DNA from 3 places in the Pseudomonas sp. MHK4 genome. Region 1 is predicted to be linked to each of the others. Evidence: riboswitches for the same ligand, from Rfam matches in the RefSeq annotation. Region 1 holds a riboswitch; each other region holds the start of a gene.
The links. Region 1 has a riboswitch for cobalamin ahead of cobW (cobalamin biosynthesis protein CobW). Riboswitches for the same ligand answer to the same signal wherever they lie in the genome.
Positions count from the first base shown of each region.

Region 2: it holds a riboswitch for cobalamin, as region 1 does, so the genes downstream of both, cobO (cob(I)yrinic acid a,c-diamide adenosyltransferase) here and cobW (cobalamin biosynthesis protein CobW) in region 1, are expected to answer to the same signal.
Region 3: it holds a riboswitch for cobalamin, as region 1 does, so the genes downstream of both, ACYP2Q_RS00575 (ABC transporter substrate-binding protein) here and cobW (cobalamin biosynthesis protein CobW) in region 1, are expected to answer to the same signal.

Region 1 covers NZ_BAAIAK010000006.1:94,678-104,181, reverse strand. The annotation lists gene cobM (precorrin-4 C(11)-methyltransferase) at 1-532, opposite strand, end outside; gene ACYP2Q_RS16935 (cobalamin biosynthesis protein) at 615-1,028, opposite strand; gene ACYP2Q_RS16930 (CbtA family protein) at 1,025-1,729, opposite strand; gene ACYP2Q_RS16925 (CbtB domain-containing protein) at 1,741-1,932, opposite strand; cobalamin riboswitch at 2,054-2,279, opposite strand; cobalamin riboswitch at 2,375-2,586, shown strand; gene cobW (cobalamin biosynthesis protein CobW) at 2,686-3,753, shown strand; gene cobN (cobaltochelatase subunit CobN) at 3,757-7,581, shown strand; gene ACYP2Q_RS16910 (ATP-binding protein) at 7,743-8,741, shown strand; gene ACYP2Q_RS16905 (vWA domain-containing protein) at 8,861-9,406, shown strand.
Region 2 covers NZ_BAAIAK010000002.1:154,670-164,173, forward strand. The annotation lists gene ACYP2Q_RS05665 (DUF2066 domain-containing protein) at 252-1,325, shown strand; gene ACYP2Q_RS05670 (AI-2E family transporter) at 1,363-2,436, shown strand; gene hda (DnaA regulatory inactivator Hda) at 2,634-3,338, shown strand; gene ACYP2Q_RS05680 (C40 family peptidase) at 3,566-4,213, shown strand; gene ACYP2Q_RS05685 (C40 family peptidase) at 4,378-4,914, shown strand; gene ACYP2Q_RS05690 (O-methyltransferase) at 4,933-5,586, shown strand; gene ACYP2Q_RS05695 (PQQ-dependent sugar dehydrogenase) at 5,718-7,031, opposite strand; gene ACYP2Q_RS05700 (hypothetical protein) at 7,099-7,683, opposite strand; cobalamin riboswitch at 7,828-8,062, shown strand; gene cobO (cob(I)yrinic acid a,c-diamide adenosyltransferase) at 8,146-8,757, shown strand; gene ACYP2Q_RS05710 (cobyrinate a,c-diamide synthase) at 8,754-9,504, shown strand, end outside.
Region 3 covers NZ_BAAIAK010000001.1:111,789-121,292, reverse strand. The annotation lists gene ACYP2Q_RS00600 (hypothetical protein) at 1-212, shown strand, start outside; gene ACYP2Q_RS00595 (AraC family transcriptional regulator) at 209-1,183, shown strand; gene ACYP2Q_RS00590 (outer membrane beta-barrel protein) at 1,463-1,963, shown strand; gene ACYP2Q_RS00585 (hypothetical protein) at 2,158-2,343, shown strand; gene ACYP2Q_RS00580 (DUF1624 domain-containing protein) at 2,383-3,555, shown strand; cobalamin riboswitch at 3,589-3,783, shown strand; gene ACYP2Q_RS00575 (ABC transporter substrate-binding protein) at 3,922-4,935, shown strand; gene ACYP2Q_RS00570 (FecCD family ABC transporter permease) at 4,932-5,948, shown strand; gene ACYP2Q_RS00565 (ABC transporter ATP-binding protein) at 5,945-6,736, shown strand; gene ACYP2Q_RS00560 (OprD family porin) at 6,759-8,093, shown strand; gene ACYP2Q_RS00555 (trimeric intracellular cation channel family protein) at 8,202-8,810, shown strand; gene ACYP2Q_RS00550 (GFA family protein) at 8,918-9,313, shown strand; gene ACYP2Q_RS00545 (LysE family translocator) at 9,370-9,504, shown strand, end outside.

The DNA.
Region 1 (9,504 bases):
GTGGCAGCAGCTCCTCGACGATTTTTGCCAGGTGATTGACCCCCAGATGAATCGCCATGGTCGCCCCGTGCTGCGCCAGGCTGACCAGTTCTTCTCCGGCGGGCATCGCGGTCTTGTCGGCGTAGCGAGTCAGGATCACGCTTTGTGACACGTCCGGCAAGGTCAGTTCCGCGCCCAGAAGCGCCGCGCAGGCGGCCGTTGCGGTCACGCCGGGAATGATTTCAAACGCAATATCCAGTTCACGCAGATGGCGAATCTGCTCGCCGATGGCGCCATACAGGCTCGGGTCGCCGGAATGCACGCGGGCCACGTCCTGGCCATTGGCGTGGGCGGCCTTGATCAGTTCGATGATCTGTTCCAGGTGCAGTTCGGCGCTGTTGACCACCTGTTCGGCGCAGTGTCCTTCCAGTACTGCGGCGGGCACCAGCGAGCCGGCATAGATGATCACGGGGCAGCTGCGAATCAGCCGCTGGCCCTTGACGGTGATCAGTTCGGGGTCGCCGGGACCTGCGCCAATGAAGTAGACGGTCATCGTCGGTTCCTGTTGGAAATAGGGGAAAGGCAGGCTTCAGATGAAGATTGCTCATGATCGAATGCGTGGACTATCGGGGATTTTACGCGGCGCCGGCCAATGCCAGGGTGGCCTGGGCATATTTCTGTCGCGGGATCAGCAATTTGGCCGGGGCATTGGCCAGTTGTTCGGCCAGGGCCAGTGCGGCACTTTCCGCCACGCCATAGCACCCGGTACGTTCAAAGGCGATGTCCGAATGGTGACTGAGTCGGGGTTGATAACCTGCCAGTTGCTCACTGCTGAAATACATCATCTGCAGCCCAAGCTGTTCGGCCAGTTCGATCAGGGCCGGTTCGCCGCGCTTCAGGTCGATGCTGGCCAAGGCCTTGATCTGATGCAGTTCGATTTGGTGCGCTTGCAATGCCTGGTCGAGCAATGCCCGCAACGTACTGACGGGGCAGCCGCGCTGGCAGCCCAGGCCGACCACCAGGGTCGGCGCTGTGCTGAGATCCGTCATGCGTGGTATTGACCGTCGCTCTTGCGGCGGAACAACCAGGCGCTGATCAGACCCAGGGCCAGCCAGAACGCCACGTTGGTCAGCTGCGAAGCGATCTTGAACTGGGCTTCCAGGGCTTCTGGCGCGAGCATCGAATGCACTTGCGGTTGCGGTGCGCCAATTACATGGGGGACGGCGAGGATCGCCACGCCGAGGACCTTCATCAGCCAGTGACGGCTGAATACGATCAGGGCGATACCGACTGCGGTGGACGCTGCGGTTGCGATCCACCAGATCTGCCGTTGCGCCAGATCCGCCGCCGCGGTGCCCGGCAGCTCAGGCGGCAAGCCAAGGGTCGGCGCCAGGACGAAGGTGGCGTAACCGGCCAGGCCCCAGAGCAGGCCCTGGGAGGTTTTGGTCGGCGCGCGCAAGGTATAGAGGCCGGCGAGCATCAGGGCGAAACCGACTGCCACCACCAGGTTGCCGCCCGTGGTCGACAGCACGCGCTGCCAGCCGTCTTCCGGCTCCCAGGCTTCGGCGTCGTGAGTGTGGGCAGCGACGCCCGCGGCGTGTTCGTGGACTGCAACGGCGGCAGGTTCGGATTTTTCGTAGGTTTCGGCCTGCAGGATCAGCGGCGAAACCCAGAAGCTCTGCAGCAGCGTCAGCAGCAGGGCGGCCAGCAGCCCGGTGAAACCTGCGGTTTGCGCAATACGCTTGATCATGTCGGCAGGTCTCAATGGCACGGGAATGCGGAGCTGTGGCGGGTATCGTGAGCGGCGTTGTGCACGGCTTCGATGTGCGAGAAACCGGCGAAATAAACAAGGCACGCGCCGAGGATCGACGCGCAAATAGCGGCGGTCAGGCGTTGGGACAGGGTAGTGGTGCTGCTGGTGGTGCTGTGGCCGGTGCTACTGATGATCGACATGGCGCTTCCCTCTGTTCTGTCAGCGGGGAATAAGAGCGCAGGCAGGACCCCGCACGAGCGAGCGCGCAGAAGTCCGAACAGCGCCCGCCCACCGCGGGTTTGTTGATTCAGTGATCGTGTTGGTCACTTTGTGTTGCGGGCCGGTCTCCGGGCTCACGAGGGGCGCAGGCGTTAGCCTTGACCTGCAAGCGTCACCTTCCCATGCCGCATTGGCACAGTGGATCTGACGCTTCGCTCGCTTACCGTTGCGGGGGCAGCACCGGACTGACATGGCTTTAGAGTAAAGCACATGATTCACCGGTTTCCCGTTTCACCCTGTGAAGGGCACCCGTAACAAGGTGCGTAGGAGAGCATGGGTGAGGGATTCGCGTCAATTGGCAAGCGTTCTCAACTTGGAACCGAGTCAATCTCATGTGAACATTGACCCGCCCCATTACCATGCGTAGCCTTGCGCTTTCGAGGTTCTTCGGCGCTTGTCGAAGCTAAGAAGGGAACGCGGTCAATGCCGCGGCTGCCCCCGCAACTGTGAACGGTGATGTTCGCTGCCACGCCACTGCACGCTCAAGTCCGAGCCCGCGGGAAGGCGCAGCGAATGCCAGGCTCCAAGGCCAGCACACCGTCAGCCAGGAGACCTGCCTCGATACAGATTCTCACTACAACCGGGCGGGGTGATCCGGTGGCGAACGCTTCTGGCGCGCTTGTGCGTGGCCGGTTCTCGTCCCGTATGCCCGCCACCTTGCCAAAGGGCATCCGATGAAAACACTGGCCAAACTCCCCGTCACCATCGTCACCGGCTTCCTCGGCTCGGGCAAGACCACCTTGCTACGGCACATGCTCGACAACGCCCAGGGCCGCCGCATCGCGGTGATCGTCAACGAGTTCGGCGAACTGGGCATCGACGGCGAAATTCTCAAGCAGTGCTCCATCGGTTGCACCATCGATGAAGCCAATGGCCGCGTCTATGAACTGGCCAACGGCTGCCTGTGCTGCACCGTGCAGGAAGAGTTCTTCCCGGTGATGCGCGAACTGGTGGCCCGTCGCGGCGATCTCGACCACATCCTGATCGAAACCTCCGGCCTGGCCCTGCCCAAACCGCTGGTGCAAGCCTTCCAGTGGCCGGAAATCCGCAGTGCCTGCACCGTTGATGCGGTGATCACCGTGGTCGACAGCCCGGCTGTGGCGGCGGGTACTTTCGCCGCGTTCCCGGACCAGGTCGACGCCCAGCGTAAACTCGACCCGAACCTGGACCACGAATCGCCGCTGCACGAGCTGTTCGCCGACCAGTTGTCCAGCGCCGACCTGGTGATCCTCAACAAGGCCGACCTGATCAGCCCGGAAGACCTGGCCCGTGTGCGCCTGGAAGTCGCCGAAGAATTGCCGCCTGCGGTGAAAGTCATCGAAGCCAGCAGCGGTCGCCTGCCGCTGGACGTGCTGATCGGCCTCGGCGCCGGTTCCGAAGAACACATCGACAGCCGTCACAGCCATCACGATCACCACCACGACGATGAGGATCATGATGACCACGATCACGACGCCTTCGATTCGATCTCCATCGAACTGCCGCAAGCCGACGAAAGCCTGCTGATGGATGCGCTGACCCAACTGGTGGTCGAGCACAGCATCCTGCGCGTCAAGGGTTTCGCGGCGATCCCGAACAAACCGATGCGCCTGCTGATTCAGGGCGTGGGCACTCGTTTCGACAAACATTTCGACCGCCAGTGGGGCGCTGAAGAACTACGCACCACGCGCCTGGTGTTGATCGGCCAGGCATTGGATGCAACAACGCTCGAAGCGCAATTGCGCGCCGCGCTCAGCGTGTAACCCATGCACCTGCTCAGGACCCAGCCCGGCGGATTCGTGTCGGACGACAACATTGCCGACCTTGGACAAACCCCCGCCGAGCTGGTGATCCTGTGCAGCGGCGACTCCAGCCTGGCACTGCTTGCCGAAGCGGCGCAGCAGTTGCCCGACGATTACCCGAGCGTGCGCCTGGCCAACCCGATGCAGGTGCAGAACCATGCGTCGGTCGATCTGTATGTCGACGAAGTACTGCGCCACGCCAAAGTCATCCTTATTTCGCTGCACGGCGGCATTGCCTATTGGCGTTATGGCGTCGAGCGGTTGGTGGAGCTGTCGCAGCGCGGCGTGCAGCTGATCCTGGTGCCTGGCGATGATCGCCCGGACCCGGAGCTCAGCGACCTCAGCACCGTGGGCCCTGAGGATCGCGACCGCCTTTGGCAATTCCTGCGCCAGGGTGGCATGGGCAATGCCCTCGACTTTTTCCGCTGCCTGGCCAATCGCTGGCTGGATCGCGAGTACGCCTGGGCCGAGCCGCAAACCCTGCCGCGCACGGCGATTTACCACCCGCGAAAAAGCCCCGCGCAACTGAGTGACTGGCAAGCCGACTGGCAGACCGGTCAACCGGTGGCGGCGGTGCTGTTTTACCGCTCGCACTTGCAGGCGGCGAACACCGCTTTCATCGATGTTTTCTGCCAGCGTTTGCAGGCGGCGGGGCTTAACCCGTTGCCGATTGCGCTGGCCAGCTTGAAAGAGCCCGGCTGCCTTTGCGTGGTCGAGGACTGGCTGGATGAAGTCGAGGCAGGGGTGATTCTCAATACCACCGGTTTCGCCCAATCCAGCCCTGAAGCACCACATTTGCGACCGTTTCGCCGTAATATCCCGGTGATCCAGGCCATTTGCGCCCAGGACAACGAACCGGGCTGGCGCGCCAGTGAACAGGGTCTCGGCCCGCGGGACCTGGCGATGCACATTGCGTTGCCGGAACTGGACGGGCGCATCATCAGCCGGCCGATCAGCTTCAAGGACCTGGCCTGGCGCAGCGAGCGCAGTCAGTCCGACGTGGTCTGCTATCGCGCGCAGCCGGAACGCATGGACTTTGTCGCGCAACTGGCACGGCGCTGGATCGAGCTGGCGCGGGTGCCCAACGGGCAAAAACGCATTGCGCTGATCCTGGCCAATTACCCGACCCGCGATGGTCGCATCGGCAACGGCGTCGGGCTCGATACCCCGGCTGCGGCGCTGAATATCCTGCGGGCGCTGCATGAAGAAGGGTATCCGCTGCCAGCCAAGTTGCCCGACAGCGGCACTGCGTTGATCCAGCAGTTGCTCGGCGGCGTCAGCAACGACCTCGACACCCTCGACCAGCGTCCGTGCCAGCAAAGCCTGGCGATGGACGACTATTTGCGCATGTTCAATGCCTTGCCCGAAGCCAACCGCCAGGCCGTGCTGGAGCGCTGGGGTGCGCCCGACAGCGATCCGATGTGCCGTGGCGGGCGAATGATGATCGCTGGGTTGCGCTTTGGCCTGACCTTTGTTGGCATCCAGCCGGCGCGGGGTTATCAGGTGGACCCGAGTGCGGTTTACCACGACCCGGACCTGGTGCCGCCCCACGGCTACCTGGCGTTCTATTTCTGGTTGCGCACCACCTACGGCGCCCACGGCGTGATCCACGTCGGCAAGCACGGCAACCTGGAATGGTTGCCGGGTAAAGGCGTCGGGCTCTCGGAGCACTGCTGGCCGGATGCGCTGCTCGGGCCACTGCCGAACATCTATCCGTTCATCGTCAACGATCCGGGCGAGGGCGCCCAGGCCAAGCGCCGCACGCAGGCAGTGATCATCGATCACTTGATGCCACCGCTGACCCGCGCCGAAACCTACGGTCCACTGCGCAACCTCGAACTGTTGGCCGACGAGTATTACGAGGCGCAGTTGCTCGACCCGCGCCGTGCCCGGGAGTTGCAGCGCGACATCCTGCAACTGGTGCGCGACACCCACATCGACCGCGAACTGCAGTTGGACGAAAAGCTGGACAGCGATGCCGATGCGGCGATCTGGCTGCCGCGCCTGGACACTTACCTGTGCGACTTGAAAGAGTCGCAGATCCGCGATGGCTTGCACGTGTTTGGCGAGTCCCCGGTGGGGCGGCTGCGCATCGATACCTTGCTCGCGCTGCTGCGCATTCCCCGGGGCGATGGCCGTGGTGCGCAATCGAGTCTGCTGCGGGCGCTGGCCAAGGCGTTCGCGCTGGGCTTCGATCCGCTCGATTGTGCGCTGGCCGAGCCGTGGGTTGGGCCGCGTCCGAGCGACTTGTTGTCGATCAGTGATGAGCCCTGGCGCACCACCGGCGATACCCGCGAACGTCTCGAACTGTTCGCCACACAACTGATCTCCTGTGGGAGCCAGCCTGCTGGCGATGGAGTGTCAGCCACATTGATGTCGACTGACACTCCATCGCCAGCAGGCTGGCTCCCACAGGAGGCGAGTTGGTCTGAAGTGAACGCCATCCTCGACCACCTGCGCGAAGTCGTCGCCCCCAGACTGGATGCCTGTGGTCCCGCCGAGATGCGCGGCCTGCTCGATGCCCTCAGTGGCCGTTTCGTCCCTGCCGGCCCGAGCGGCGCACCCAGTCGCGGTCGCCTGGACGTGCTGCCCACCGGGCGCAACTTCTATTCGGTGGACGTGCGTAACCTGCCGACCACCACCGCGTGGCGCATCGGTTTCCAGTCGGCCAACCTGATTCTTGAGCGCCATCTGCAAGACCATGGCGATCACTTGCGCCAACTCGGCCTGTCAGTCTGGGGCACCGCGACCATGCGCACCGGCGGCGACGACATCGCCCAGGCCATGGCGTTGATGGGCGTGCGCCCGGTCTGGGCCACCGGCAGTCAGCGGGTCGACGACTTTGAAATCCTGCCGTTGAGTCTGCTTGATCGACCGCGGGTGGACGTTACCTTGCGTGTATCGGGTTTCTTCCGCGATGCCTTTGCCAATCTGATTCGCCTGTTCGATGCCGCAGTGCAAGCGGTGGCCGAACTGGACGAGCCAGACGACCTCAATCCCTTGGCCGCCAAGGTTCGCGCCGAACGTCAGGCGCTGCTGCAATCGGGGATGGATGAAGACGCTGCCAGGCGACAGGCCGGATGGCGCATCTTCGGTGCCAAACCCGGCGCCTATGGCGCGGGTGTCCAAGGCGCCATCGACGGTCGACTGTGGCAAAGCCGCGAGGACCTGGCCGAGGTCTACCTGAACTGGGGCGGCTACGCCTACGGCGGTTCCGACGAAGGCACCGCAGCCCGTGAGCAGTTCTCCCGGCGCCTGGGTCAGGTGCAAGCAGTGCTGCAAAACCAGGACAACCGCGAACACGACCTGCTCGACTCCAATGACTACTACCAATTCCAGGGCGGCATGCTGGCCGCCGTGGAAAGCCTGCGTGGCGAGGCGGCCGCCAGTTATCACGGCGATCACAGCCAGCCGGACCTGCCGAAGATTCGCACGCTGAAGGAAGAGCTGAACCGGGTCATCCGCTCCCGGGCGGCCAATCCGAAGTGGCTCGATGGGGTCAAGCGGCACGGCTATAAAGGCGCCTTTGAAATGGCGGCGACGGTCGACAACCTGTTCGCCTTCGACGCCACCACCCAGTTGATCGACGATCACCAGTACGCACTGCTGGCGGATGCCTATTTGCTCGATCCGGGCACTCGGAATTTCGTGCGTGAGCACAATCCCCATGCCCTGCGCGACATGACCGAGCGCATGCTCGAAGCGCAACAGCGGGGCATGTGGAAAGAGCCGGGGGACTACCGCGAGGCGCTGGAAAACCTGTTGCTGGATATAGAAGAAGACAACTGATCACCGCAAAACCTGTAGGAGCAGGCTTGCCCGCGAAGGCGGTCTGTCAGTCAACGAAGCTGTTGAATGTGCTGGCCTCTTCGCGGGCAAGCCCGCTCCTGCAGGGGTTGAGGTGCATGAGATATTGTTGAAAGATCACCGACCATGACCGAGATTGAACAATGACCGACACCCCCCATTTCCCGCTTTCCGCCGTGGTCGGCGCCGACGATCTGAAACTCGCGTTGTACCTGACCGCCATCGACCCGAAGATCGGCGGCGTATTGATCGAAGGCCCGCGCGGCATGGCCAAGTCGACCCTCGCCCGCGGCCTGGCGGACCTGTTGGCCAGCGGCCAGTTCGTCACCTTGCCCTTGGGTGCAACCGAAGAACGCCTGGTCGGCACCCTCGACCTCGACGCGGCCCTGAGTGAGGGGCGCGCGCAATTTTCCCCCGGTGTGCTGGCCAAGGCTGACGGCGGCGTGTTGTATGTCGACGAGGTCAATCTGCTGCCCGATCATCTGGTTGACCTGCTGCTCGACGTGGCCGCCAGCGGCATCAATGTGGTTGAGCGCGACGGTATTTCCCATCGGCATTCGGCGAAGTTCGTGCTGATCGGCACCATGAACCCGGAAGAGGGCGAGCTACGTCCACAACTGCTCGATCGCTTTGGCTTGAACGTCGCCCTGAGTGGCCACACGGCCCCGACCGAACGCGGGCAAATCATCCGTCGGCGCCTGGATTTCGACAGTGATCCGCAACGATTCTGCGCCGAATGGGAGAGCCAGCAGCAGACGTTGCGTGAGCGCTGCGAAACAGCGCGCAGCACATTGGCGAGCATTCCCCTCGACGATGCAGCGTTGGCGCAGATTACCGAGCGCTGCTTTGCCGCCGGTGTCGATGGCCTGCGCGCCGATCTGGTCTGGTTGCGCGCGGCGCGAGCGCATGCGGCGTGGCGCGGGGCTACATCGATTGGCATCGATGATATCGACGCGGTCGCCGAGTTTGCCCTGCGCCATCGTCGTCGAGAACAGGCTCCACCTGCACCCCAACAGAACCAGGCTCAGTCCACCCAGAATTCCAATCCCGGCGAAGGACAGGGCCAGTGGGGCGAAATGCCCGCTCAGGCGCTGCCGGTGGGTGCGCGACGTGAAGTGCCGACCTGGCCAAAAAAGCCCTAGGCATTCGCCCTCGATCTGATGCGGGGGCGAATGCCAGACCTCGTGCCGGACGACTGGATCACGGCAAGCAGGGTAAACGTCACGCGACCCATGGCGGCTCGATCAATTGGCCAGGCACGCTGCTCAACGGCCGGCCGCGTCAGCGCCAGGACCTGTTGTTCCAGCAACGCACGCGCTCGCCCCATGAACTGTGGCTGGTGATTGTCGATGCGTCGGCGTCCACCCGGCGTCATCAAGCCTTGAGTGATGCCAAGGGGTTACTGGCACAGTTGTTCGACGACGCCTACCGCCAGCGTGCGCGCCTGGCCTTGCTGACGGCCAGCGGTGCGCTGCCGAAGTGGCAGGTGCAGGGGCTGAAAGCGTCGACGGGTTTGCGCCAATGGCTCGATGGCTTGGGCGCCGGTGGTGGTACGCCGTTGCTGGCGGCGCTGGGTGAAGCGGGGCGCTGGCTGGCCGTGCGGCAAAAGCGTTTTCCGGCGGAGCAGCAAAGGTTACTGGTGGTGACCGATGGCCGGTTGAAAGAATGGCCGTCGTTGTCCGCGCTCGATTGTCCTGGGCTGGTGATCGACATCGAGCGCGGGCCGATTCGTCTCGAACGCAGCAAATTATTGGCGGCGCAGTTGCAATCCGAATATCGGCATATCGACGAGCTGTTTCCTGGTTGAGTTCTATGTTGCCTGTGCTGGCCAAATCGCCAGCAAGCTGGCTCCCACAGAGATTCGGGTGAGACGCAGATTTCATGGGCGCCGAATATCCCCTGTGG
Region 2 (9,504 bases), on a different contig from region 1:
CAGGCTTGACGGTCAGCGGCCATCCTCAGGCCGACGGCAGGGGGCATATCGGCCGAAAAAAAACCGCTATCACGCCCTGTAACTGACATCCTGCTCGCCCGCACAAGTTGTCGTCATTAACCGTCTATCGTTATCACAGTGCGAAAACTTACCCAGGGCGTGTGAATGTTTTGCGTCGGGCGATGGTCACAGCCTTGCTCGTTCGTCTTCATGCGGTCTGTTCCAGCCGCTTTTGTCCTCAGGAATCTTCCATGGGTTTTTGTAAATTCTTGTTTGTGGGCTGCTTGTCACTGGTCAGTCTTGCCAGCCAGGTAAGCCGGGCTGAAACCGTCAAAGGCCTTTATCAAGTGCGCGAACCGGTCAACGGCCAGTCGCCGCAAGAGCGAGACGAAGCGACACAACGGGCACTCGATACGCTGGTATTGCGCCTGACCGGCGATCCCAAGGCGCCGCAGAATCCAGGGCTGGCGGCGATTCGCAAGGACCCCCAGCAAATCATCAGCCAGTACGGCTTCGAGGCCGGCCCGCCGGAAGTGTTAAAAGTCGATTTCGACCCCGGTACCACCGAGCAGGCCTTGCGCCGGGCCGGGTTGGCGATGTGGGGTGCCAATCGGCCGTCGATCCTCGGCTGGTGGCTGAACGACTACACCGAGGGTGCGAGCCTGGTGGGCGATGGCCAGGCCGGGGCGACACCCCTGCGCCGCGCCGCGCAGCACCGTGGTCTGCCCCTGCGTCTACCGCTGGCGGACCTGAACGAACAAATCGTCGCCACCGCGCCGAATCTGGAAAGTGCCGATCCGTCGGCACTGCGCAATGCATCGCAACGTTACAATGCCGACGCCTTGCTGGCGGTGCATGCCAGGGAAGAGGGTGGTCAGTGGCAAGCCAAGTGGCAGTTATGGCTGGGCGATCAGAAAGAAGCCGGCAGTGCCCAGGGCGCCGATCAAGCCGCTTTGGCGGACGCGGTGATGCTGGCGGTGAACCAGCGACTGGCGCCGCGATTTGTCGCCAAGCCTGGGGCTTCTTCCGCGCAGTTGCTGGAAGTCCAGGGCATGAATCTGGAGCGTTATGCGAGTCTTGGGCGTTTGCTCGAGCCTTTCGGTGGACGTCCGCAAAGTGTCGATGGCGACCGGATTCTTTATCGAGTCAACGGCAGTACCGATCAATTGCGCGCGCAGTTGTCGCTGGCCAGGTTGCAGGAAGTCGCCGCGGAGCAGGTGCCAGTACCGGCGCCCGCGGTACCCGTCCAGCCAGTAGCAGGTGGTGCGGCCCCTGCGGTCGCGCCTGCGCCGGCCCCGACGCCGCAATTGCGTTTCCGCTGGTAGGATTTTCTTTCTTTATATAGAAGCAATGGAGTGGTTCATGGCCGATACGCGGCGTTGGTTCTGGTTGGGTGGAGTGCTCCTGCTCTGCGCGTTTGTCTGGCTGTTGCACCCGATCCTCACGCCGTTCCTGGTGGCGTTGTTGTTGGCCTATCTGTTCGACCCCCTGGTGGACAGGCTGGAAAAGGCCGGCCTGTCACGGACCTGGGGCGTGATTGCGGTATTTGCCCTGTTCACCCTGATCTTCACCACACTGTTGCTGGTGTTGGTGCCGATGCTCGCCAAGCAGCTGTTTCGTTTGTATGAGCTGGCACCGCAGATGCTCGATTGGCTGCAGCACACGGCATTGCCATGGGCGCAGTCGAAGTTTGGCTTGTCGGAGGGCTTCTGGAAGTTCGACAAACTCAAGGCGGCGATCAGCGAGCACATGGGGCAGACCACCGACATCGTTGGGGTGGTGTTGAGTCAGGCGACTGCGTCGGGTTTGGCGTTGATTGGCTGGCTGGCGAACCTGGTGCTGATTCCGGTGGTGAGTTTCTACCTGCTGCGGGACTGGGACCTGATGGTGGCCAAGATCCGCAGCCTGTTGCCGCGCGATCGCGAAGAGCGTGCGGTGTCACTGGCCGAAGAGTGCCATGAAGTGCTCGGCGCCTTCGTCCGCGGGCAACTACTGGTGATGGTCGCATTGGGCGTGATCTACGCCGCGGGCCTGATGTTGGTGGGCCTGGAGCTGGGCCTGTTGATCGGGATGATTGCCGGTCTGGCGGCGATCGTGCCGTACATGGGCTTCATCATTGGCATTGGCGCGGCGCTGATTGCCGGCCTGTTCCAGTTTGGTGGCGAGTTGTATCCCATGATGGGCATCGTCGCGGTGTTCATGGTCGGTCAGGCTCTGGAGGGCATGGTGCTGACGCCGTTGCTGGTGGGGGACCGTATCGGCCTGCACCCGGTGGCGGTGATCTTCGCGATTCTGGCAGGGGGCGAACTCTTTGGGTTTACTGGCATTTTACTGGCGTTGCCAGTGGCGGCGGTCGTGATGGTGCTGCTGCGCCATGTGCATGATTTGTATAAGGATTCTGATATGTACAGTGGTGTTGACGATCCAGAGCTGTAGACGGGGTCACGGGCAGCCCGGGTAGACCCCGGCGGGCTGCCCGCAGCGCCAAAGAATCTGTCATAAAACCGGTGCGCTAACGCAAACCTTTGATTTTGCTTGTGGTCTGTCGCATTGTGCGGTCGGCTTCACGGGTATAAACTTCGCAAACTTTACACAGAGGCCACTAACGGTTCCTTTGGAACTGTTCAGTCAGCATGAAACCGATTCAGCTGCCCCTAGGTGTGCGTCTGCGTGACGACGCCACCTTCATCAACTACTACCCAGGCGCCAATGCCGCTGCACTCGGCTATGTCGAACGTCTGTGCGAAGCCGACGCCGGCTGGACCGAAAGCCTGATTTACCTTTGGGGCAAGCACGGGGTAGGGCGCACGCATCTGTTGCAGGCCGCGTGCCTGCGTTTTGAACAGATGGGCGAACCGGCGGTGTACCTGCCGCTGGCCGAGTTGATGGATCGCGGCATCGAAATTCTCGACAACCTCGAGCAATACGAACTGGTCTGCCTGGACGACCTGCAGGCGGTGGCAGGCAAGGCTGACTGGGAAGAGGCGTTGTTCCACCTGTTCAATCGGCTGCGTGACAGTGGTCGGCGTCTGCTGATCGCCGCATCGACTTCGCCGCGTGAGCTGCCGGTAAAGCTGGCGGATCTCAAGTCGCGCCTGACCCTGGCGCTGATCTTCCAGATGCGCCCACTCTCCGATGAAGACAAGTTGCGCGCCCTGCAACTGCGTGCGTCACGTCGCGGCCTGCACCTGACCGACGAAGTTGGACACTTTATCCTGACCCGCGGTACCCGCAGCATGAGTGCGCTTTTCGAACTGCTTGAGCAACTCGACCAGGCCTCCCTTCAAGCCCAGCGCAAGCTGACCATCCCGTTCCTCAAAGAGACGTTGGGCTGGTAGCCAAGGCCCCGTAAATCCAAGGCCCGCGGCGATATATCAAAAATTTCGGACGGCAAAAAATCCGCTTTTCTGCGCAGCGCAGACTGCGTAAGTGTCTAGAATGGGCTTTAGCGCTTAGATGTCAGCGAGAAACCAAGAAGTCACAAAAAGTTCGATTGAATTTGCAAATGAGGATGATAGCGGGCATAGTCTCGGCTTCTTGACATTAATCAGCCACGGTCGTGCCCATGCTAAATCGCTTTGCACCCCTCGTGCCCCTCGCACTCGTTACCCTGTTGTTCGGTTGCGCTGCCCACACGCCAGTGTCCGAGCAAGCACATCAACAGCAGGTTCAAAATTCCGCTACCGCCCAGTCTTCCGCGCTTTATCAGCAAGCGCTTGAACAGGAAGAAGCGGCCACCGAAAAAGAACTGGCCAGCTTTGCCAACGGCAAGTCGTACCAGCTTCCGGTCCTGGCCGACAGCATCCTCGAACGCGGCATGTCCCTGATCGGTACCCGTTACCGTTTCGGCGGTACCTCCGAAGCTGGCTTCGACTGCAGCGGTTTCATCGGTTATCTGTTCCGTGAAGAAGCGGGCATGAACCTGCCACGCTCTACCCGCGAAATGATCAACGTGGACGCACCGCTGGTTTCGCGCAGCAAGCTCGAGCCAGGCGACCTGTTGTTCTTCGCCACCAACGGTCGTCGCGGTCGTGTGAGTCACGCCGGAATCTACCTGGGCGACAACCAGTTCATCCACTCCAGCAGCCGCCGCAGCGGCGGTGTGCGCATCGATAGCCTGGGCGACAGCTACTGGAGCAAGACCTTCATCGAAGCCAAGCGTGCTCTCGCGATGGCGCCTGCAGCGACTCCAATCGTCACTGCCCGCAAGTAAGCGTACTTTTCGTGAGGCGAACTTAAAGTCTTACTTGAAGTTTGGCTGATAAGCGCTAAAATTCTGATCATGAATGATGGCAAACCGCCTGCGTACTCCGCAGGCGGTTTTCTTTTCTGCACTCGCGCAGAAAAAAGCCGCAGCCCTGATCAGGATGCTCTGCTATGACGATGTCGGCCCGCCTCGCAATCATGCTGTTCGCAGCGCTGCTCAGCGCTTGCGCCAGCCGTACCCCGCCACCCGCGCCAGTGGTGCGCGCACCCATCGTGTTCGGTCCCGCCCAGGCCTTTTCTCCGGAAGCGGAAGACGTACTGTTTCGCGCGTTGGGGTTGGTCGGTACGCCTTATCGCTGGGGCGGCAATACACCGGACTCCGGATTCGATTGCAGTGGCCTGATTGGCTACGTCTACCGAGACGTTGCCGGAATTTCCCTGCCGCGCACCACCCGCGAAATGATTTCCATGCAGGCGGCCAATGTCGGCAAGGAAGGCCTGCAAACCGGTGACCTGATTTTCTTCGCCACCAATGGTGGCTCCCAGGTCAGCCATGCCGGGATCTATGTCGGTGAAGGGCGTTTCGTCCATGCGCCGGCCACGGGTGGCACGGTCAAGCTCGACAGCTTGTCCAAGGCTTATTGGCAGAGGGCCTACCTGAGCGCCAAGCGTGTACTGCACCCCGAGCATCTGGCGCGCAATCCGTAATCGCCAGAGGGAGTTGTCATGACCGCCCGCACGCTCAACCTCGACGATTCGCTCTATCAATACCTGCTCGACGTTTCCCTGCGCGAAACGCCAGTGCTCAAGCGCTTGCGCGACGAAACCCAGGCGCTACCCATGGCGCGCTGGCAGGTGGCTCCGGAACAGGGGCAGTTTCTCGCCTTGCTGGTGAAGCTCATCGGCGCACGGCGTGTGCTGGAAGTCGGTACCTTCACCGGATACAGCGCCCTGTGCATGGCGGCGGCATTGCCGGATGACGGTGGGCTGATCTGCTGTGACATGCCCGGCGACTACAACGCCACCGCCCGCCGCTATTGGCAGGAGGCCGGTCTGTCCGGGCGCATCGATCTGCGATTGGCGCCGGCGCTGGAAACCCTGGGCAGTCTGGACGAGCCAGGCCAGTTCGACCTGGTGTTCATCGATGCCGACAAGGCCAATTACCCGGCCTACCTGGAGCATGCGCTACGGCTGTTGCGTACCGGCGGGCTGGCAGTATTCGATAACACGCTGTGGAGTGGTCGGGTGCTTGAGGGTAACCCCGAAAGCGCCGATACCCGCGCTATCCAGGCGCTTAATCGTGCCTTGAAGGATGACGCGCGGGTGGATTTGTCGCTGTTGCCGTTGGGGGATGGCTTGACGCTCTGTCGTAAACGCTAAAGATCGCATGCATCCTGCAGGAGCGAGCTTTCTCGCGAAAAACCAGAGAGCACCGCGGGGTGTCAGGCTCCCCGCGTCATCGTTGACCTCCATCGCGAGCAAGCTCGCTCCTACAGGTGTTTGTGTGCAGGTCATTGCACGGCTGACACCCGCCACACCTTGTTCCCCACATCATCGGCCACCAGCAAATCCCCTTGCTGATCGATCACCACGCCCACCGGCCGGCCCATGGCCTTTTCCTCGTCATTCAAAAAACCGCTGAGCACCTCCACCGGTTGTCCGCTCGGCTTCCCGGCGCTGAACGGTACGAATATCACTTTGTAGCCGCTGTGCGGCTTGCGGTTCCATGAGCCATGCTGGCCGATGAAGGCGCCTTCCTTGAACTGCGCCGGCAACGTGTTGCCTTCGGCAAACGTCAGGCCCAGTGAGGCCGTGTGCGGGCCGACCGCGTAGTCCGGGGCAATCGCCTTGGCCACCAGGCCGGGGTTTTGCGGTTCGACGCGAACATCGACGTGCTGGCCGTAATAGCTGAATGGCCAGCCATAGAAGGCGCCATCCTTGACCGAGGTGATGTAGTCCGGCACCAGGTCGCTGCCGATTTCATCGCGCTCGTTGACGGCCGTCCACAGCGCACCGCTTTGTGGCTCCCAGGCCATGCCGTTGGGGTTGCGCAGGCCTGAAGCGAAGATCCGGTGGTTGCCGGTGGCACGGTCCACTTCCCAGATAGCCGCGCGTCCTTGTTCCTGGTCCAGGCCGTTTTCACCGACGTTGCTGTTGGAACCCACCGTCACGTACAGCTTGCTGCCGTCCTTGCTGGCGATGACGTTCTTGGTCCAGTGGTGATTCAGGGTCCCACCTGGCAGGTCGACGACTTTGATCGGTGGTGACTTTATCGCCGTGTCGCCCTCTACATAGCGAAAGCGCAACAGTCGGTCGGTGTTGGCCACGTACAGGTCATTACCGACCAGGGTCATGCCAAAGGGCGAGTTGAGGTTTTCCAGGAACACCGTGCGGGTTTCGGCGATGCCATCATGGTTGCTGTCGCGCAGCAGCGTGATGCGGTTCGGGCTTGGCACGGAGGCACCGGCGCGCCCCATGACTTTCTTGGTGATCCAGCCCTTGATGCCTTTGTTGTCATCGGGTTTGGGCGGGGCGTTGGTTTCGGCGACCAGCACGTCGCCATTGGGCAGCACGTACAGCCAGCGCGGGTGATCGAGGTTCTCGGCAAATGCGCCGACCTGGGTGCCACTGGCCGCCACGGGTTTGGCGCCGTCCGCCCAGCCGATGGCCGGGGCGATGTTCATCGTCGGAAACAGTGTCTTGTTGGGTTCCGGGAGCTTGGGGGATGGCCCGATGCCGTCGGTGACTTGCAGGCGGGCGGATTCGCCACAGGCGGCGAGCCCTCCCGCCAGCGCGATAACGAAAACCAGCTGGGACGTGCGCATTGCTGACCTTCCCTATGAATGAGGTGACTTAAATCATAGAGAAGCGCGGCGGCCCGATGGTTCAACCTCAGCCGCGAGCTTCCTTGAGCAGCAGGGCAACACCGGGGTGGTAGTGACCGGCTTCGTTGCGCAATTTGCGATAGGCATAAGGGAAATACCAGGCCACGGCGCAGCTGTGCTCCTTTTGCAGGTCATCGACCATGTCCTGCAGTTCTTCCGGAGTAGCACCTTGCTGGCTCTTGTGCGGTGCGACGAACAGGCAGCCGATTTTCAGGTCGCTGGCGTAGCTGATTTTTTTCGCGTCGCTGGTGATGTCCAGAAGGGCCTGGGTCAGGTTCAGGCTGTTGACCCGTGGCCAGCGTTGCGTGGTCTGCAGCCAGGCGCGCGCTTCGGGCGTGGCGATAAACAGATCCGCGCGGCCGTTGCGTTCGCCTTCTTCGGTCTGTTTACGGGTGGGCGATTGTTGCAGGGTGATCATCTCGGCCATCCAGGCCGCGGCGGACAGCAGGCCGAGGTTGGCTTTTTCGTCGAGCCAGTAGGGCGTCTCGTTGTCGCCGCGCACGGCGTTGTAGCGGTCGATACAGTCGAACCAGCGTTCCAGGACCGGACGCAGGAATTCCAGTTTCGGATTGCTGATGATCATGCCTTGCATGGGGTTCACCCTTGTTATTGTGTTGTGGCTATTTGATATCACTGCCGTGAGTGTGGCACAAGATTGACGTCACTTTATTGAGGGGTGGCAGTTATTCGTTGCGCCACCGCGTCTTCAATTGACGCTCCACCCCCAACCCTCTAACCTTCGCCGCTTGTTTCAGGTGCTCTGTGACTTGGGTCGACAGAGTGAAACAGGGAAGCCGGTGAGTTGAGCGCTTCAGTCGATGAAGCCCTGCGATCCCGGCGCTGCCCCCGCAACGGTAAATGAGTGAAAACTGCGTCTGAAGCCACTGTGTCGATCGTTGATGCGGGAAGGCGCGCAGTCCGGCATTACGCCGCTCATGAGCCCGGAGACCGGCCTGATCCATCCAAGCGGCATCACGGTGGGCGATGCCAGGCTTCTTGCCGTCTATTCTTGTGCCTGCCCGCCGTTAATCCTGCCTCAACGGAGAGCTCCCCCATGTCTGATACCCCTGATCGTGACGAACGCCACCTGGCGCGCATGCTGCGCAAAAAAGCCGTGATCGACGAACGCATCGCCAATTCCCCGAACGAATGCGGCCTGCTGCTGGTGTTGACCGGCAACGGCAAAGGCAAGAGCAGCTCGGCCTTCGGCATGCTTGCCCGTGCCATGGGGCACGGCATGCAGTGCGGTGTGGTGCAGTTCATCAAGGGGTGCAACAGCACCGGCGAAGAGTTGTTCTTCCGGCGCTTCCCCGAGCAGGTGCGTTTTCATGTGATGGGCGAGGGCTTCACCTGGGAGACCCAGGATCGCCAGCGCGACATCGCGGCGGCCGAAGCGGCCTGGGCGGTGTCGCAGCAACTGCTGCGCGACCCATCGATCGGCCTGGTGGTGCTGGACGAACTGAACATCGCCCTCAAGCACGGCTATCTCGATCTCGATCAGGTGCTCAGTGATCTGCAGGCGCGTCCGCCCATGCAGCATGTGGTGGTCACCGGTCGCGGCGCCAAGCCGGAGATGGTCGAACTGGCTGACACCGTCACCGAAATGGGCATGATCAAGCACGCCTTCCAGGCCGGTATCAAGGCGCAAAAAGGCGTCGAGCTGTGAATCAACCTCGACATTGCCCGGCGGTACTGATTGCCGCGCCGGCCTCCGGCCAGGGCAAGACCACCGTGACCGCCGCGCTGGCCCGCTTGCATCGCAACCAGGGCCGCAAGGTGCGGGTATTCAAGTGTGGCCCGGATTTTCTCGACCCGATGATCCTCGAGCGCGCCAGTGGTGCGCCGGTTTATCAACTGGACATGTGGATGGTCGGCGAGCAGGAAAGCCGTCGCCTGTTGTGGGAGGCCGCCGCCGAGGCTGACCTGATCCTGATCGAAGGCGTTATGGGGCTGTTCGACGGAACGCCGTCCAGCGCCGATCTGGCGCGGCATTTCGGCGTGCCGGTGCTCGGGGTGATCGACGGCACGGCCATGGCCCAGACCTTTGGCGCGCTGGCCCTGGGCCTGGCGCGCTATCAGCCGGACTTGCCGTTTGCCGGCGTGCTGGCCAACCGCGTGGGCACCCTGCGCCATGCGCAACTGCTCGAAGGCAGCCTGACCGAAGGCCTGCGCTGGTACGGCGCCCTGTCCCGGGAAACCGGGATCGAGTTGCCGAGCCGCCACCTGGGCCTGGTGCAGGCCAGCGAGTTGAACGACCTGGACGTGCGCCTCGATGCGGCGGCCGACGCCCTGGCCAGCAGTTGCGAAGTCGCGCTGCCACCGGCGGTGACCTTCGCCGCGCCGGATGTGATCGCGGCCGAACCGCTTCTGGCTGGCGTGCGTATTGCCGTGGCCCGTGACGAAGCGTTTGCGT
Region 3 (9,504 bases), on a different contig from region 1:
ATCGTGCTGAGGATTTTTTTGCTTTTGATGCGGCAGCCATCAGCCCGGCGAGCCAAAAAACCGCCATCTTCGGTTCGAAACTGGCACCCGAAAAACTGCAAGGCCTGGTGGAAGTATCCGAGAGCGACGCGTACGTCTTTACTGCGGCGCTGTCGATGCCCGAGAAAAATCCTGGCACTGTCCCTTTAGCTGAAGAGCGTTCCATTCCATGAGCATCATGATCCCTGATGAAGTCTTTCATGTAACGTCCACCGCTGCGGACAAACCCGATAGAACAGTTGGCCGTTGGCAACTGAGCCTCGCTCCCTTGGAGCACGAAGCACATATCAGGCAGCATAAGCTCTTTGAGGGCACCAGGCTTGAATGCAGTCGACTGGAGTTTGATTCAACCGTCACCCTGATGGGTTCTGTCCCCCGGGGCTTTGTAACCTTGGCCATTTCACAGGCTTCGGTGGGTCGACCCACGGTCAATAATCATCATTTGTGGCCTAACGAAATCATCGTGATGTATAGCGGCGAGCCCATGCACTACACCTGCGAGCCGAATGAAACGCTATTCACCCTGACCACGACTCTGGAACATTACGTACATTGCCTTGGAAATCATTCCTGCGTCGATATGCTGCGGGATCGAAAGGCGCAGCGCTTCCAGGTTGCACATTTCAAGTTGGTGCAATCTGCCATTGAGGCGATCAACGCCTACTCCATTGACGCCCACCCGCCTCATTTGCAACCGCTCAGCTGCGCTGAGATTTCAGCAGCTGAAAGTGCCTTGCTGATTTCTCTGCTGCGGGCCCTGATACCTGTTGGCCGATCCGCGACGACTCCCCCGCGAAGAAGAAAGATCGCATTAGAAGCCATGCAATACATTCATGAAAATACAAAAAAGTCGCTCAACATGAAGGCGCTGGTCAAGCACCTGCAAACGACCACTCGCAGCCTGCACCATGGTTTCGTCGAAACATTCGGGATTTCGCCAATCGCTTACATTAAAAAGCTGAGACTCGCCCGTGTCCGCCGGGACTTGATCGCCAACACCTGGCCAACGGTTACCGAAACCGCCATGTATTGGAATTTTCATCATCTGGGTCGGTTTTCCAAGGCGTATCAGGATGCTTATGGAGAAACACCTTCGGAAACCGCCAGGCGCAACTCCGCAACACTGGCAGCAATCGCAAAATAACAATCATTAATTTTCATCCAACCGCCTGAATGGTCAGCATGCTTGCATCTACCCAAGGGGATAAGCATGCGCTATCGATTGAATTCGCTACCACTCAAACAGAAAGTCATCTTTTGCCTGGCCGCCTATTTATCGGGCGTCGCCCTGGCCTGGCTGGTTAACACCTATTAACACTTTGCGGTGACTGAGAAATATCAATCAATGACTTCAATCAGTCTTCACGATCAATCAAATTTTCAGTCAACACCCATCGACAACTGTAGAAGGACCCTGCCTCACATGCTATTTCGAAACCTTGGCTTCGTTTCACTGCTTTCGTTGTTGTCTTTTCAGGCGCTCGCTGATGATAAAGGTTTATATCTTGGTGCCGGTGTCAGCAGTATTGAAACCGACAAAGTCCATTTGAACGATGAAGACACCAGTTACAAGGTGTTTGCAGGCTATCGACTCAACGGCTATCTGGCCTTCGAAGGCGCCTTCGTCGATCTCGGCCAGTTCGAAGACAAGCATCTGGATTTCGACGGCAAGTCTGTCCAGGCCAGTGCCCATCTCGGCTTTCCGTTGGGAGATCGGGTTCGAGTATTCGGCATTGTCGGTGCCCATGCATGGGATGCTGACGGCAATGCCGCCGATGACGATAGGGGAGTGGACCTGACCTACGGTGCCGGTGTTGAAGTTGATGTATTTCGCAACATCGGAGTCCGTGCTGAATATGAAGTACTGCAGGTCGGTAACATGGACTTGAATCAAACAACGGCGTCGGCTTTTATTCTTTTTTAACCCCTCCTGAATTGAGCGGCCTTGCGGGTCGCTCAACCTCAAGCCTCCATCCTCCCCTGCTTGCCCTATCGATCCTCGCGCAGAGACGGGAAGCCCTGTCACCTTGGCTCCTATCGCAATCACGGAGACTGCGACGGGCGAACGCAGCGGCGTCACTGAAGACACCCACTCGTACATACGCTGTACCCGACCACTTGCTGCGCACCTTCACCACCTACCGTCTGCCAGGTGCTTTCAACAAGCTGACCATTGGCGGCGGGGTCAACTGGCAGGACTCGATCTGCACCTACGCCACCAACCCGGCGGGCAATTCGGAGAAGATCCAGCAGGATGCCTCACCGGACTGGCGGTGGTGTCGTGCTTTTTTTTGCTCGAATTAAATGTTATGTTATATCAATACTTCCTGCCTGCGACCTTCAATGACAAGCCTTGTTCAAAACCCACCCATCACCAACGTTAGCCAACGCCTGATGTCCATCGATGCCCTCCGGGGATTGGTGATCATCTTCATGCTGCTGGATCACGTGCGCGAGACGTTCTTCCTGCACCGCCAGGTCTCCGACCCGATGCTCATCGACAGCACGGAACCCACGTTGTTTTTCAGCCGCACGCTCGCCCACTTGTGCGCGCCGGTGTTCGTTCTGCTCACGGGTCTGTCAGCGTTTCTGTACGGTGAAAAGCACCAGGGCGCCCACGCGGTGTCGACGTTCCTGTTCAAGCGTGGCCTGTTCCTGGTGGTGCTGGAGTTCACCCTGGTGAATTTCGCCTGGACCTTCCAGTTCCCGCCCACCGTGATTTACCTGCAGGTGATCTGGGCGATCGGCATCAGCATGATGGCCCTCGCGGCACTGGCCTGGCTGCCTCGCCCCGTCCTCTGTGCCCTGGGCCTGGTGATCGTTGCCGGGCACAACCTGCTCGACCCCCTGCACTTCCCGGTCGGTTCGGCGCTGCACCTGCCCTGGGCCATTCTGCATGATCGCGGCTGGATCGAATTCTCGGACAGCCTGCGCCTGCGCAGTTCCTACCCGGTGCTGCCGTGGATCGGCGTCATCGCCCTGGGTTACTGCATCGGCCCCTGGTTCGCCCGCCCAGCCTCGGCCACCTTGCGCCAGCGTTATCTGTTGCTGGCCGGGGTCGGCGCCTTGCTCGGTTTCGTCGTCCTGCGCCTGGTCAACGGTTATGGCGAGGCACATTGGCAGGTCCATGCCAGCCCCACGCTCACCCTCATGAGTTTCTTCAACATCACCAAATACCCGCCTTCCCTGCTGTTCCTGGGGCTGACGCTGGGAATGGGGCTCTTGCTGTTGCTGGGCTTCGAGCGGGCCCGGCAACAGAAGTGGATCAGCACCCTGGCGGTCTTTGGCGCGGCTCCGATGTTCTTCTACCTGCTCCATCTTTATGTGCTGAAAGGGCTGTACCTGATCAGCGTGGCGTTGTTGGGTCTGAACCAGGGCGATTACTTCGGGTTCGACGGCATCTGGGCCGTGTGGCTGACCGCCGTGCTGCTGGCTGCGGCGCTGTATCTGCCGGTGCGCTGGTTCGCTGCATTGAAGGCGCGTCGGCGTGATATCGGCTGGCTCAAATACTTCTGATCAGGAGTTGGGTTCGCCTCAGGCGGCATGATCGACTACCATGCCGCCGCCGGTTTCCACATGGGATTAATAGGGAATCCGTGATGCTGCCAACGCATCAAACGGAACTGCCCCCGCAACTGTAGGTGCTGAGCCTGCTCCTGAACTGCCACTGGGATCGAATCCCGGGAAGGCTGGAGCAGGCGATGACGCACCAGTCAGGAGACCTGCCGGCCAAGCAACAATCACTAACCGGCGGGGTGTCCGGGGAGGACATCCTTGTGCGCGCGTCACCCAGGTGACGGGCACTGCACTGCCCTTTCGGCAGCGCTCGATGATGTGTTTCCAGACCCTTGCGCCGTAGACGGTTCAAATGGAGATTGCATCATGCTGCTGCCCCGCTTTGTCGCCCTCGTCACTGGCCTGGGCCTTACGTCCGTCGCCTGCGCCGCACCGACCCATTACCCGCTGACGGTCGAGAACTGCGGCAGCACGCTGACGTTCGCCCACGCCCCGGCACGGGCGGTGACCATCGGCCAGGCCGGCACGGAAATGCTTTTTGCCCTGGGTCTGGGTGACAAGCTGGTCGGCACTTCACTGTGGTTCAACGATGTGCTCGCTCAGTACAAGCCGCAGAACGACAGGATCGAGCGCCTGGCCGACAACGAGCCGAGTTTCGAGTCGGTGATCGGCAAGCGTCCGGAGCTGGTCGCTGTCGAGCTTGAGTGGATGGTCGGTCCGCAAGGCGCCGTCGGTACCCGCGAACAGTTTCATGAACTGCAGATTCCCTCCTATCTGATGCCCTCGGACTGCGAGTCCAAGGACAACCTGGTCGGCGCCGACGGCACCCGTCTGCAGCCGTTTCGGATTGAAAGCATTTACAAAAGCGTCACCCAGCTGGGCGAGATCTTCGATGTCCAGGCGCGTGCCCAACAGCTGAACGCGCAGCTGCAGGCCAGCCTGGCCAAGTCCATGGCCCTGGTGCAAGGCAAAGACCTGAAGCACACCAGCGCGCTGGTCTGGTTTTCCAGTGCCAGCCTGGACATCGACCCCTATGTCGCCGGGCACAAGGGCATTCCCGACTTCATGCTCAACACCCTGGGCGTGCGCAACGTGGTGCAGTCCGACGAAGAGTGGCCAACCGTCGGCTGGGAAACCATCGCCAAGGCCAACCCGACTTTCCTGGTGATCGCGCGTATGGATCGCCGGCGCTTCCCCGCTGACGACTATCAAAAGAAACTGCAATTCCTGCACAGCGACCCCGTGACCCGCAACATGGACGCGGTGAAGAACAACCGCATCATCATCCTCGACGCCATGGCCATGCAGGCCAGCCTGAGAACGTTCGATGGTCTCGAAGCGCTGGCCACCGCCCTCCACGGCTACGACCTGCCGCAATGACCAGGACGCTGATTCGCACACTGCTCGCACTGGTGATATTGCTTCTGGCCGTGATCGCCGGTGTGGCCATCGGTGAAACGCACATTGAACCGGCGGTGGTGTTCCAGGTGCTGGCCAACAAACTGTGGTCGGCAGGCTACGCCCTCGATCCCATCGACCAGGGCATCGTCTGGAACTACCGCCTGACCCGCGCGCTGGTGGCGGCGGCGTGTGGCGCGGGACTGGCGACCTGCGGGGTGATCCTGCAATCGCTGTTGCGCAACCCGTTGGCCGATCCCTACCTGCTGGGCATTTCCGCAGGGGCCTCGACGGGCGCGGTGCTGGTGGCGTTGCTCGGCTTTGGTGCCGGCGCGATTTCGATGTCGGCCGGGGCGTTTGCCGGGGCCGTTACTGCCTTCGCCGTCGTTGTGTTGCTCGGCCGTGCCAGCGGTTCGCCTGGCAGTACCTCGCAGATCATCCTGGCGGGGATTGCCGGGTCGCAACTGTTCAATGCGCTGACGGCGTTTCTGATCACCAAGTCGGCCAGTTCGGAGCAGGCTCGCGGCATCATGTTCTGGTTGCTGGGCAATCTCAGTGGCGTGCGCTGGCCATCGGTGTGGCTGGCGGTACCGGTTGCCCTCGCGGGTCTCGTGGTTTGCCTGTGGCACCGGCGTGCGCTGGATGCCTTCACCTTTGGCGCGGACTCCGCGGCCTCACTTGGCATCGCGGTACGTCCCGTGCAATTTCTGTTGATCGGTTGTGCCGCCCTGGTCACGGCGGTCATGGTGTCGATCGTCGGCTCCATCGGTTTCGTTGGCCTGGTCATCCCCCATGCCGCCAGGCTGTTGCTGGGCACTCGGCATACGCGCCTGCTGCCGGCCAGCGCGCTGGGTGGCGCGGTGTTCCTGATTGCCGCCGATGTGCTCTCGCGCACGCTGATCAAGGGCCAGGTGATTCCGGTGGGAGTGATCACTGCGTTGGTCGGCGCGCCGGTGTTCGCGCTAATCCTGGTCGCTCGCAGGAACGCCCGATGAATGCGCCTGCGCCTGTTCTCCACGACCCCGTGCTGAGTTGTTCCGGTCTCGGATTCTCGATCCGCGATGCCGAGTTGCTGCACGACATTCACCTCGACATTCATGCTGGCGAGACCCTGGGCCTTGTGGGACCCAACGGTTCGGGAAAGTCCACGCTGCTCAAACTGCTGGCCGGCGTGCGCAGCCCCAGTCGGGGAGCCATCCATCTCAACGGTCACTGCCTCAAGTCACTGTCACGGCGAACCATCGCGCAAACCCTGGCGGTGGTTGAGCAGCAAGCCGACACCCTGGATGCGATCAGTGTGTTCGATGCCGTCGCCCTGGGCCGAACGCCGTGGCTGTCGGCCCTGAGCCCGTGGTCGGCGGCGGACGATGGCATCGTCCATCAAGCCTTGCGCGACGTGGATGCGACTCATCTGCGCAAGCGCACCTGGCGCAGCCTCTCCGGCGGCGAGCGTCAGCGCGTGCATATCGCTCGCGCCCTGGCCCAGCGCCCGAGCATCCTGTTGCTGGACGAGCCGACCAATCACCTGGATATCCAGCACCAACTGGCGATCCTGCAGGTGGTTCACGCATTGCCGGTGACCAGCGTGATTGCACTGCACGACCTCAATCAGGCGCTCACCTGCGATCGTTTGGCCGTGCTGGAAAAGGGCCGCCTGGTGGCCCTCGGCAAACCGCTTGAGGTGCTGACTCCCAAGCGCCTGCTGGACACCTTCGGCGTCCATGCGCACTACCTCATCGACCCCTTTGACGGCGCGCAGATCCTGCGTTTGCGTTCATCCTGATTCGTTTGTGGACTCCCAGAAAATGCCTCCCCGATCCGCCTTTCTCCTCGCCTTGGCCAGTCCGTTCACCCTGGCTGATTCGGCTCAATCGCAATCCAATGGCTTTGTCCAGGACAGCGCCTGGAGCCTGCTCAACCGCACGGTCTACGACCATCGCGAGTACCGTCATGGCGCTCGCAACAGCGCTGCGCGCAATGCCTACAAGCCGCGTGACGAGCGAAATGGCTACGCTGAAGAATGGGCCTACGGGCTGATGGGGACGCTGCAATCAGGCTTCACCCAGGGCCTGATCGGGGTGGGAGTGGATACCCATGCCTATCTCGGCACACAACTCGACAGCGGCGGCGGCCGCGCCGGGAAAGCGCGATTGCTTGGGCTCGACAACCAGGGGCATCCCAAGGACGAGTTCAGCCGCGGCGGTGCCGCGCTCAAACTGCGCCTGTCATCGACAGTGCTGAGCTATGGCGAGCAGCGCGTGAAAACGCCCGTGTTCAGTTCCTCCGATAGCCGCCTGCTGCCGGAAACCGCCACCGGCCTGTTCCTCTCCAGCAACGAGTTCGCGGCACTGAAGCTGGTAGCGGGACACTTCACCGACAGCACCGATCGAAATGCCAGCAGTCATGACCAGGGCCTGGTGGTCAACTACTCCAACGCCGTGAAAGGCAAAACCTTCGATCTCGCGGGCATGGTCTTCACACCGGCGAAGAACCTGAACCTGAGCCTCTATTCATCGCGCTACGAGGACACCTGGAACCAGCACTATCTGGGCAGCACCTTCCTCCAGACGCTGGGTGAAAAGCGCTCGTTGGCACTCAACCTGAACCTGTACCGCACCCTTGATAAGGGCAAGTCGTTATCCGGCAGGATCGACAATACCACCTGGAGCCTGATGTCCACTTACACCCAGGGCCCCCACGGCTTCAGCCTCGGTTATCAGAAAGTGGATGGAAACACGCCGTTTGATTACGTCACCCGTGGCGCGATTTTCATCAGCAACGCCGTGCAGCTGTCGGACTTCAACGCCCCCCATGAACAATCCTGGCAGGCTCGCTACGATCTGGACATCACCCCTTGGGGATTGCCGGGCCTGTCCATGGGCGCCGCCTATGTCCGTGGCAGCCAGATCGATGGCAGCCACGTCGACCCGCAGGGCGGCTACGCCTGGCTGGGTTATGGCCAAGGCGGCAAACATTGGGAACGTGACCTGGAGATGCGCTATGTGGTGCAAGGTGGCGCGGCGAAAGGCACCACCTTGTCGCTGCGACACAACGTGCATCGGGGCAATACCGCCCAGGCAGAACTGGACACGGACCAGATACGCCTGGCTGTCGAATACCCTCTGACAGGCAGGTTGTGAAAAGGTCGGTTATCGTTGTGACAATCGCAGATCCGCTCTCGCACTGATTTACACTCAGGAGGCTGCTCGAACGAAGCTGATGCAGGGAACGTGAATAAGGAATAAAAAATGTCTTATTTCCAGCAAATGTTAGGCATTGCCGTGTTTTCCATCACCGGCGTGTTGGCGATCAAGAAAGCCGACGTGGATTTGTTTGGTGCCATCGTACTCGGCATCATCACCGCCATTGGGGGCGGCACGATAAGGGATCTGCTGCTGGATCTGCCGATCTTCTGGATCGCCGACTTCAATTACATCTGGGTTGCCCTGTTCGCTGCGCTGTTGGCGTTTTTTTGCACGCAACGACTGCAACGACGTTACCGCATCCTGCTTTATCTCGACGGTCTGGCGGCTGCGCTGTTCGGTTTGTCGGCCACCGAGAAAGTCATGGCCTTGCAGCTTGCTGCCCCCCTGGCCGTGATGATGGGCGTGCTGACCAGCATCGGCGGCGGTATCGTCCGGGATGTCCTGGCTGGACGGGTTTCACTGCTGATGTCGCGGGAGATTTACGCCACGCCCATTCTGTTGGGCTGCACCCTCTACGTCCTGTTGCGAGACGTTTTCCCGACCATCTGGGTCGCCGGCTGGATTGCCTTGACCTTCACCTTCGGCTTGCGGTTCCTGGCCATTTACAAGCACCTGCAGATGCCGGCAATTTTTTCAACCAAGCAGGGATGATTCATCGATAAGGTGGCGAGTCGAGCTACGTCGAACTTGCTGCGTAGCAAACTGCACAAACCAGGCTGACCCTGATCTGCGCACGGTGACAAAACAGGAGGATTGAAATGAAAGGAAGCTGCGCTTGTGGGGCTGTGGGTTATGAGATCGACAGTATCGATATGCCTATCAGCCATTGTCATTGCAGTACCTGCCGCAAGACCCATGCCGCGGCTTATGTCTCCACGGCTGGCGTGTTGAGAGAGCATTTTCGATGGACTCAAGGCCTGGACGCGTTGCGGGCTTTCGAGTCATCGCCCGGGAAGCTGCGACATTTCTGTTGCCACTGCGGATCGCACCTTGCCGCTGAGCGTAGCGGTTCAGCCGCGATGATCGTGCGCGTGGCCACCCTGGACGAGGAGCCTGGCGCCAGGCCCGAGTACCACATCTGGACGGAGCAGGATGTGGCGTGGCTGGCTGGGGAAGATCTGCCCAGATACCCGCAATGGCAGCCTGGACGATAATGGCAACATTGCCTGGCCCTATCACCTCTGCATGACAGTCACCCGCGAGGAAGCACATGATCGATAGCTCTGCCGTTTTGACGGTTTTTCTGGTCTACCTGGCCGGTGTCGTTATCCCCGGGCCCAATTTCGTCGCCGTGGTCCATAAGGCGGTGGCGGCTACACGGTCGCAAGCCCTGGCCCTGGTGGCG